2 regions of the Arthrobacter sp. SlRoot2-15 genome follow, and region 1 is predicted to be linked to the other one. Evidence: riboswitches for the same ligand, from Rfam matches in the RefSeq annotation. Region 1 holds a riboswitch; the other holds the start of a gene.
What was found. Region 1 has a riboswitch for thiamine pyrophosphate ahead of AC6I9V_RS09580 (ECF transporter S component). Riboswitches for the same ligand answer to the same signal wherever they lie in the genome.

Region 1 (4,808 bases):
GGCATTTGAGCCCGCCGGGCCGCCACCGCGGGTGATCCCGTCTGCCACGCCGCTGCGCGCCCGCGTCGCCGGGACGTGGCCCGGCACCCAGACGCCGGCGGCGATGAGCATGTCCCGCGCCTGCTCCAGGACCGTCTCGGGCGGCCCGTCCAAGAGCACGCCGGAGTCCGCGCCGGACCCCGGCTGCAGCACGACGATCCGGTCCACGAGGTCTTTCCAGACGGCCACGCGGTGCTCCACGACCACCAGTGTGGCCCCGGACTTGTCCACGCAGCGGCCCACGGCGTCGCGGACCTCCAGGACACCGGCGGGGTCGAGGTTGGCGGTGGGTTCGTCCAGCAGCAGCAGCCCGGGCCGCATCGCGAGGATCCCGGCGAGGGCCAGCCGCTGTTTTTGGCCGCCGGAGAGCGCCGACGTAGGGTGCTCCAGCGGCAGCCCGCCGAGCCCGACGTCGTCGAGCGCTTCCGCCACGCGCCGCCAGATCTCCGCCGGCGGGACCGCGAGGTTCTCGGCGCCGAAGGCGACGTCGTCGCCGACCCGGGAGAGCACCACCTGGGTTTCCGGGTCCTGCTGCACCAGGCCGGCCCGTCCGCGTGCTGCCCGGGGCGGGACACCGTCGATCAGCAGGCTGCCGGTCTCGTCGGCGTCGTCCGCGTCGGCGGAAGCGGCTGCGGAAGCAGCTGCGGACGGGCCGGCGCCCTCCCCCAGCACCCCCGCCAAGGCGTGCAGCAGCGTGGACTTGCCGGAACCGGAAGGGCCCAGCAGCAGCACACGCTCGCCCGGGCGGATATCCAGGTCCAGTCCGCTGACGGCCGGACGTGTCCGCCCGGCGTGCCGCCAGCCCCAGCCGCGGGCGGTGACCGCGGCGGGTCGTACGTCGTAGACAGAAGTCATGCGTGTGCGGGCATCAGGAGAACACGGGTTCCGATGCCGCCTTGCGGGACGCGAACGACGCGAGCACCCCGGTCTTGGCCAGCCCGCGGGTGGCCAGCCAGGACAGTCCGCCGGCGATCACGGCTCCAGAGACGGCGCAGAAGACGATGTAGGCGAACTTGTCACCGGTCTCGTAGGCGATGTTCCAGCCCCAGGGCAGGAAGGAGTCGTTGAGGCCGCAGAACAGGCCCGCGCCGGCGCCGGCAAGCAGGGACACCGGCAGGTTGAACCGCTTGTACAGGAACGCGGCGAAGACGAGCTCGGCGCCGAGGCCCTGCACGAAACCGGAGAACAGCACGGAGGCGCCGTATTGGGAACCCATGATCAGCTCACCCGTGGCGGCCACGGTTTCGCAGAACAGCGCTGCTCCCGGTTTGCGGATGACCAGCATGCCCAGCACCGCCGGGATCATCCAGCCGCCGGCGTAGAGCCCGGTCAGCGGCGGGTAGACCGCGTTCAGCGGCACGGCTACGAGGTTGGCGCCCTGGGACCAGGCCCAGAAAATCACGCCGCCGGCAACAGCAATCAACGCGGCCAGCACAATGTCGACCACACGCCAGCTGTATTTGCCGGTGGCCAGTGTCTGCTTTGCAGAAATATCAGTCATATCGTCCTCCTGAGGTACAGGAGGGGAGGGTGTTCCGGCTGCGCGCGGCTTCCGCCACGGGTGCCGGGCACCCTGAGAACTCGACTCCCTTGCGCCGGTACTAACCGGATCAGGTTCGAGGGTCTGCGGCTGTCCGCACTCTCAGCGCCCACCTGTGGATCCCCGGACTGCTCCGGATGGCCGACGGCGGCGCTCCCCTGTCGTATTTAAAATCACCCTTATGGGCTGGCCCAGTTTACACCCGTTGGGGTTGCGCAGCGGCAGAACGTAACGGAAGCTGAATCCCATGAGCGATGCACAAGCGCCTTCCCCCGACTACGACCCCGACTCCGCGGAACCGCAGCCGCCGGGATCCCTGGCCGCGCTCATCGGCCGGATCCTGACGGAAATCGATGAACTGCAGTTCGAGTCCTTCAGCAAGGACGACGCGCTGGAGCTCGGGTTCCTGCTGGTGGAGCTCGGCCGGCAGCGCAACCACCCCATCGCCATCGACATCACCAAGGGTGAGCAGGTGCTCTTCCACGCGGCCCTCGAGGGTGCCACCCCGGACAACGAGCGCTGGATCAGGGCCAAGCAGCGCACGGCCTCGCGGTATGAAGTCCCGTCGCTCCTCGTGGGACTCCGGGCCCGGGCTGCCGGGCGCAGGATCGAGGACAACGCCTGGTTCGACCAGCTGGAGTTTGCCGCCCACGGCGGCTCGTTCCCCGTCTACCTGCGCGGAACCGGCGCGGTGGGCACGGTCACGGTCTCGGGGCTGCCGCAGAAGGCCGACCACGAACTGGTGGTCGAGGCCCTGACCGAATTCCTCGGCCGTCGGGGCGCCAGGGGAGGCTAGGCTAGGGGAAGCCCTGTTCCCTCCCGCAAGGAGTACGCCGCATGAACATCTTCATCAAACTGCTTGGCACCGGCATCAGCCTCGTCGCCGGTTTTGTCGGCACCAAGGTGGTTGACACCGTCTGGGAAAAGACCACCGGCAACAAGCCGCCCAAGGGCCACGACGACGACGTTCCCACCACCCTGCGCCAGGCCCTGACCTTTGCCCTGATTTCGGCCTCGGTCAGCGCCATCATCCAGGTCCTCGCCAACCGCGGCACGCAGCGCGCGATCACCCGCTTCGCCAAGACCCAGGATCTGGTCTAAACCGCTTGGTCTAAACCGCCTCGTCCAGAGCGGCGGGTCCCGGCGGCGGCGTCACTCGACGTCGTCGTCGGTGAACCCGCTCTTGCCGGCCGCCTGCTGCACCACGGCCTCCAGCTCGTCCGCGCTGAGCAGCTCCGGGTGAAGGTGTTTGGTGCGGTAGCCGGCCCGGCCCACCATGTGGGCGGAGACCGGCACGGTCAGCAGCTGGAAGATCCATGCCACCACCAGCACCGGCCACACCCACCAGGTGCGCAGCTGCAGCCCCACCGCGCAGAGCAGCAGGAACAGCCCCAGCACCTGCGGCTTGGTCGCGGCGTGCATCCGGCTCATCAGGTCCGGGAACCGCAGCAGGCCGATCGCCGCGCCGAGGGACATCACCGCCCCGAGCACCATAAACACGGCCGAGACGGCGTCGATCACGGCGTCGGCGGGGAACGTCTCAGGATTCATTGGGCTGTTTCCTCCGGTCCGCCACAAAACGGGCCACCGTCACCGAGCCCACAAAGCCGATGATGGAGATGGCCACCAGCAGCATCAGGTTGTTCAGGTGCCGGTTCACGGCCATGTCGATGCACAGCGCCGCGCCGAGGATGGCGAGCAGCACGTCGGCGGCGAGCACCCGGTCCAGCAGCGAGGGCCCGCGCGCGATGCGGATGATCGCCCCGCCGGCGGCGAGGGACAGCACGACGGCGGTAATGGCCAGGACCAGGGGCATCATGCGCCCACCTCCTGTTGCAGGGCGGAGAGTTCGGCCTTGGTGCCCATGATCCGGATCAGCCCGGCCTCGGTGTCGCGGACTTCCTTGCGGAGCTTGGCGGCATCCTCGGCGTCGCGGACGTTGATGCCGTGGATGTAAAGCGTGGACGTGGAGCGGTCCACCTCCACCACCAGCGACCCCGGGATCAGCGAGATGACATGCCCGGTGGCCGTCACCAGCAGGTCGGAGTGGCTCCGGAGCGGGACGGCGACGACGGCGCTGATTACCCGCGGCCCCCGGACCACGGCCAGGAACAGCACCTGGAAGCTGGCCGCCACCACCTTGGCCAGGAACACCAGGGCGAACGGCACGGCACGCAGCACGTTGAAGCGGCCGCCCAGTTCCACCGGCGGCAGGTAGAACACCCGTGCCACCACCACGGCGATCAGGGCGCCGAAGAGCAGGTTGCCGGCGCTGAAGTCCTGCCAGAGGGCGCCCCAGACGATGACGAGCCAGACCAGCAGCGGCAGCTCCTGGCGCAGCGAGATCCGCTTGCGCGTCATTTTGCCCCCTCCTGCCGCTGCTGCGCGATCACCGGGGCCTGGGCCTCGTCCCCCAGCACGGCCTGGATGTAGGAGGACCGGTCGAGCATCTCGGAAGCCGATTGCCCGGCGACCTGGAACAGCGGCCCGGCGAAGACCGTCAGCGCCACTCCCAGCAGCACCAGCCCCAGCGTGGAGCCCATCATGGTGCGCGGCAGCAGGGTCACGTTCTGCTGGCCGACGCGGTCCCCGGCCGGCTGGCCGCCGGGGACGGCGAGCAGCACGGGATCCGGATGTTCGGCGTCCTCGGGCTTGCGCCAGAACGCGCGGTTCCAGACCCTGGCGACGGCCAGCAGGGTCAGCAGGCTGGTCAGCACGCCGCCGGCCACGAGGGCGTAGGCCAGCGGGGTCCCGAGGGCAACACCGGCCTGCAGCAGGCCCAGCTTGCCGAGGAAGCCGGAGAGCGGTGGGATGCCGGCCAGGTTCATGGCCGGCACGAAGAACAGCACGGCCAGCAGCGGCGAGAGTTTGGCCAGCCCGGCGATCCGGTCCACCGAGGAACTCCCGGCGCGGCGCTCGATCAGGCCGGTCACGAGGAACAGGCTGGTCTGGATGGTGATGTGGTGCGCCACGTAAAACACCGCGGCCGCGAGCCCCGCTACCGAGGACATGGCCAGGCCGAACACCATGTAGCCGATGTGGCTGACCAGGGTGAAGGACAGCAAACGTTTAATGTCGCTCTGCGCCAGGGCGCCCAGGATGCCCACCACCATGGTCAGCAGCGCCGCGACCATTAGCGGGGTATTGAAGGTGTCTCCAGGGAACAGCAGGGTTTCGGTGCGGACTATCGCGTAGACACCCACCTTGGTGAGCAGGCCGGCGAACACAG
Region 2 (4,808 bases), 750 kb from region 1:
GAGACCAGGAACCCGCGGGCGATCTCGCCCGTGGTCAGGCCGGCCACGGTGCGCAGGGTCAGGGCCACCCGCGCCTCCAGCGCGAGGGCCGGATGACAGCAGGTGTGGATCAGGCGCAGCCGGTCGTCGCCGTCCCCCGGATCGCCGGGGGCGGGGTCGGCCAGAGCTTCGAGCTCAGCCAGGATCCCGAGTTCCCGCACCGCCCTCTTTTCGCTGGCTGCGCTCCGCATCCGGTCGATCGCCCTGTTCCTGGCGACGGTTGTCAGCCACGCCCCGGTGTTGTCCGGGATTCCACGCTCCGGCCAGTCGACCAGGGCGCGCGCGAAGGCGTCCTGGACGCAGTCCTCCGCCAGGCTCCAGTCGCCCGTGACGCGGATGAGGGTGGCGTTGATCCGCGCGGTCTCCGCGGCGGAGGCCTCTTCGATCGCGGTCCGCACGTCCAACACGTCAGCCTTCACGGGACCCCGACGTCCGTCATCGCCGGCTCCGGGCCGGCCGCTAGGATCCGAACGGCCACACGGGCCGAATCTCGATCTTGCCGAATCGGGCCATCGGGTGCTTGGATGCGACCTCGATCGCCTCATCAAGATCGGCGCAGGCGATGATGTCGTAGCCCGCCACCCATTCCTTGGTCTCGGCAAAGGGACCGTCACTGACAACCAGCTCGCCGGCGCGCACCTTGACCGTGGTGGCGTCCTCGACAGGACGCAGGCGGTCCCCGTGCCGGGCGATGCCCCGGGCCTCCACCTCGGCCGCCCATTCCTCGATGTTGTCCTCGGCGGCCACATATTCCGGCGCGGTGGGATCGGTACAGATAAAAAGCATGTAGTCCACAAGTGCTCCTTCTAGTCGGTCGATACATCAGTACGACGAGGACGATGCCGCCAAGAGGACACCTGCCGCCACATTTCTTTTCAGGAATGGTACTCCGGCCGGTGTTCCGGCACCGGAACCGCTAAAGGAACTCGGCGCGGCCCTCCATGGCGGACGAGGCGAGGGCATGCTCGCGGCGCGGGATCCGGCCGGCGTTCCGGGCAAGCCTGCCGGCGATGACGGCGTGTTTGAAGGCTTCCCCCATCATCGCCGGGTCCTGGGCGCGGGTCACGGCGGTGGCGAGGAGCACGGCGTCGCAGCCCAGTTCCATCGCGAGCGCCGCGTCGGAGGCGGTGCCGATGCCGGCGTCGAGCACCACCGGCACCGACGCCCGGGAGACGATCAGTTCGATGTTGTGCGGGTTCAGGATGCCCAGGCCGGTGCCGATCGGGGCGCCGAGGGGCATCACGGCGGTCGCGCCGAGGTGTTCGAGCCGGAGGGCGAGCACCGGGTCATCGTTCGTGTAGGCGAAGACCTTAAACCCGCGGGCCACCAGCTGTTCGGTGGCCTCCACGAGTTCCACGGCGTCTGGCAGCAGCGTGTGCTCGTCGGCGATCACCTCGAGTTTCACCCAGTCCGTCTCGAGTGCTTCCCGGGCCAGCTCGGCCGTGAGGACGGCGTCCCGGGCGGTGAAGCAGCCGGCGGTGTTGGGCAGCACCCGGATGTTCCGCTCCGCCAGCAACTGGAACAGCGAACCGGTTTCGGCCGGCCAGTAGCGGCGCATTGCCACCGTGGTGAGTTCGGTTCCGGAGGCCACCAGGGCGGTGCCGAGGCCGTCCAGGCTCGGCGCGCCGCCGGTCCCCATGATCAGCCGCGAGCCCAGTTCCACCCCGTCGATCGTCAGCGGATCCCGGCGTGTCTGCCGCGTTGCGGTCGGTGCTGTTTCTCCCATGGTGTTCATCCTCCCTGGACTGCCGTGACGAGCTCGACGTCGTCGCCCTCGGCGAGCGCCGTCGCGTGCCAGCGGCTGCGCGGTACCACCTCGGCGTTGCGGGCGACGGCGACGCCGAGCTTCCGGCCGTCCGTGGCCTGGCCGTCGGCGGCCAGCGGCCGGCCGGTGACGACGCTGACCAGGGCGCTGACCGTGGCGCCGTCGGCGAGGGTGTGCTGTGCCCCGTTGAGCCTGATATTCATGCTGTTGTCCTGTCGTTCGGTGAAAAGTCCTGTGCTGATTCCCGGCGGGCGGAGAAGCGGTCCGGGCGGAACCCGGCCCAGCGCGGGTCCGGCGGGCCGTCCAGCAGCTCCCGGCAGACCGCGGCGGCCACCGGGGTCAGCAGGACGCCGTGCCGGAAGAAGCCGGTGGCGATGATCAGCCCCTCGACGTCGCCGCCGGAGCCGGGGCGGCGAACGCGCCCCAGGAGCGGGGCATTGTCCGGCGTTCCCGGCCGGGCCCGTGCCGTGGCCTCAAGCAGTTCGAGTTCGGCGACGGCGGGGAGCAGTTGCTGGGCGTCGCGGAGCAGCTGGTAGACGCCGCCGGCGGACACCGCCTCGGACTCCGTGGGCGCATCCTCCCGCTGGGTCGCTCCGATCACGACCGTGCCGTCCTCCCGCGGGACGATGTACACCGGCACCCCCCGGACCAGTCCCCGCACGGTGGAGCGCAGCAGCGGCCGGAGCCGTGGCGGCACACGGAGCCGGAGGATGTCCCCGTAGACCGGGCGCAGCGGCAGGGCGAGTCCCCCGGGCAGGCCCTGCAGGTCCGCCGCCCCGAGGCCGTTGGCCACGACGGTCTCGTCTGCGCGGATCTCGCCGCCGCCTTCGAGGCTGGCGCCGGAGACGCGGCCTCCGTCCCAGAGCAGCCCGTCGGCGCGGCGGGGCACGGCCGCGAACCGGGCGTCCGCGCGCAGCAGCGCTCCGATCCTGCCCAGCAGCCGGCGCGGGTCCACCTGGTGGTCGGCGGGTATGTCGAGGGCGCAGGAGATGCCGGGGCTGAGCAGCGGCTCGCGGGCCCGTGCCTCACGCACGGTCAGCGGCTCCACGGCGAGGCCGCAGGCCTGCTGCACGGCCCGCAGGTCCGCGAGTGCCCGGCGGTCCGCCGCATCCGCGCCGACGGCGAGGGTCGGCGTCGTGAGATACCCCGTGCCGCCCGCCCCTTCCGGGCCGGACCCGGTACCGCCGTCCAGGGCACCGTCCAGGCCGGCGGCGAAGCCCGGCCACAGCCGGGCGGCCTCCAGCATGAGCGCCAGGAGCGCTTCCTCCTGGTAGTGGAGTTCGCTGACGGGGGCCAGCATGCCGGCGGCAGCCCAGCTGGCCCCGCTGCCGGGGGCGTCATCGATCAGGGCCACGGAACGGCCCGAGCGCCGCGCCTCCCAGGCGATCCCGTGGCCGACCACCCCGCCGCCGATCACGGCGACGTCGTACCGGTGTGCTGAGGGGTCCGCCGGGGCGGCCGATGGCGGGACTGGTGCGTCCATAGGTTTCCTTCCCTACGCCGGTACTAGCCGGATCAGGTCAAGCGGTCGGCTCTGACGCCCTCTCAGCCCGGCGGCCGTGTGACGGCCCGCGCGGGCTCCCGCGGTATGCGCCCAGTTTAGAGGAACTAGGCTTGGGGCATGAGCCAGGATGTCCACACCACCGCCCGCCTGTACCTGTGCACCGATGCCCGGAAGGGCCGCGGCGACTTCGAGTACTTCGTCGACGCCGCCTTCGCCGGCGGGGTGGACATCATCCAGTTGCGGGACAAGTCACTGGAGGCGGCCGAGGAGCTCGAGCTCCTGGAGGTCCTGCACTCCGTAGCGCAGCGGCACGGCCGGCTCTGGGCCGTGAACGACCGCGCCGACCTCGCCTCGCTCGCCGGGGCGCCGGTCTTCCATATCGGCCAGAAGGACATTCCCTTCGCCGCGGCCCGGGATTTCCTGGGCAAGGGCACCGTGATCGGCATGTCCACGCACACCCCGGAACAGGTCGACGCGGCCATCGCCGCGGCCCCGGGCCGGAGCGGGCTGGACTACTTCTGCGTGGGTCCGGTCTGGGCGACCCCCACCAAGCCGGGCCGCGCCGCCGTCGGGCTGGACCTGGTGCGCTACGCCGCGGCGGCGATTGAACGGGCCGAGGCCGGCGACAGCGGCCGGGTCGCCGGGGTGGTGCCGTGGTTTGCGATCGGAGGCATCGATCTGGGCAACGTGGAGCAGGTGGTGGAGGCGGGCGCCCGCCGGGTCGTGGTGGTCCGGGCGATCACCGAGGCCGACGATCCCGCCGGGGCGGCACGCGCGCTGCTTGCCTCGCTCGACGCGGGGGCGGATGCCGACGCCGCGTCCAGCTAACCCGCGAGCCCCAGCTGGGACATCCGGCGGGAGTGGGCGGCGGCGAGCTCGGCAGTCAGGGAGCGGACCAGTTCCCCTGCCCCGGCCTCGTCCACGCCGGCCAGACCGCCCAGGAGGGCGCGGTCCACACTGACGCGCTGGGCCTGGGTGAGCGCCTCGCCCAGCAGGCGCCGCGCCCACAGGGCCAGCCGGGAAGCCAGCCGGGGATCATCCGCGAGCGCCGCCTTGAGCCGTTCGCCCAGCACTGCCGTCGCGCCCTCGGCTGACTGGACCTGCTCGATCAGGGCGGCCGTGCCGGCGTCGACGTAGCCGGAAATCAGGCGGTAGAAGTCCGCGGACACCGTGTCGATCACGTAGGCCTTCATCAGCGACTCGTACCAGTCGGAGGGGCGGGTGCGCTCATGGAAGTGGTCCACGGACGGCTGGAACGGCAGCATGGCCTCCTCCGCGTCGACGCCGAGCTCCGCCAGTTTCGCGCAGACCAGTTCGTAGTGCTGGAACTCGGTGACGGCAAGGCTCCCCAGCACGGCGCGGTCATGCAGCGTGGGCGAATACCGGGCGTCGGAAGACAGCCGTTCGAAGGCCGAGAGCTCCCCGTAGGCCATCACACCCAGCAGCTCCCGGAGAAAATGCTGGTCGCGGACGGGGCTGGCCGGGGAAGTGCTCATGCTC

Region 2: it holds a riboswitch for thiamine pyrophosphate, as region 1 does, so the genes downstream of both, thiO (glycine oxidase ThiO) here and AC6I9V_RS09580 (ECF transporter S component) in region 1, are expected to answer to the same signal.

What each region holds. Positions count from the first base shown of each region.
Region 1 is NZ_AP046058.1:2,097,912-2,102,719, reverse strand. It holds gene AC6I9V_RS09585 (ABC transporter ATP-binding protein) at 1-894, opposite strand, end outside; gene AC6I9V_RS09580 (ECF transporter S component) at 908-1,540, opposite strand; TPP riboswitch at 1,609-1,749, opposite strand; gene AC6I9V_RS09575 (heme-degrading domain-containing protein) at 1,827-2,375, shown strand; gene AC6I9V_RS09570 (DUF4235 domain-containing protein) at 2,417-2,680, shown strand; gene mnhG (monovalent cation/H(+) antiporter subunit G) at 2,732-3,130, opposite strand; gene AC6I9V_RS09560 (MrpF/PhaF family protein) at 3,120-3,398, opposite strand; gene AC6I9V_RS09555 (Na+/H+ antiporter subunit E) at 3,395-3,940, opposite strand; gene AC6I9V_RS09550 (Na+/H+ antiporter subunit D) at 3,937-4,808, opposite strand, start outside.
Region 2 is NZ_AP046058.1:2,851,994-2,856,801, reverse strand. It holds gene AC6I9V_RS13225 (RNA polymerase sigma factor) at 1-446, opposite strand, end outside; gene AC6I9V_RS13220 (YciI family protein) at 499-825, opposite strand; gene AC6I9V_RS13215 (thiazole synthase) at 956-1,765, opposite strand; gene thiS (sulfur carrier protein ThiS) at 1,771-2,007, opposite strand; gene thiO (glycine oxidase ThiO) at 2,004-3,287, opposite strand; TPP riboswitch at 3,279-3,399, opposite strand; gene thiE (thiamine phosphate synthase) at 3,426-4,136, shown strand; gene AC6I9V_RS13195 (ferritin-like fold-containing protein) at 4,133-4,804, opposite strand.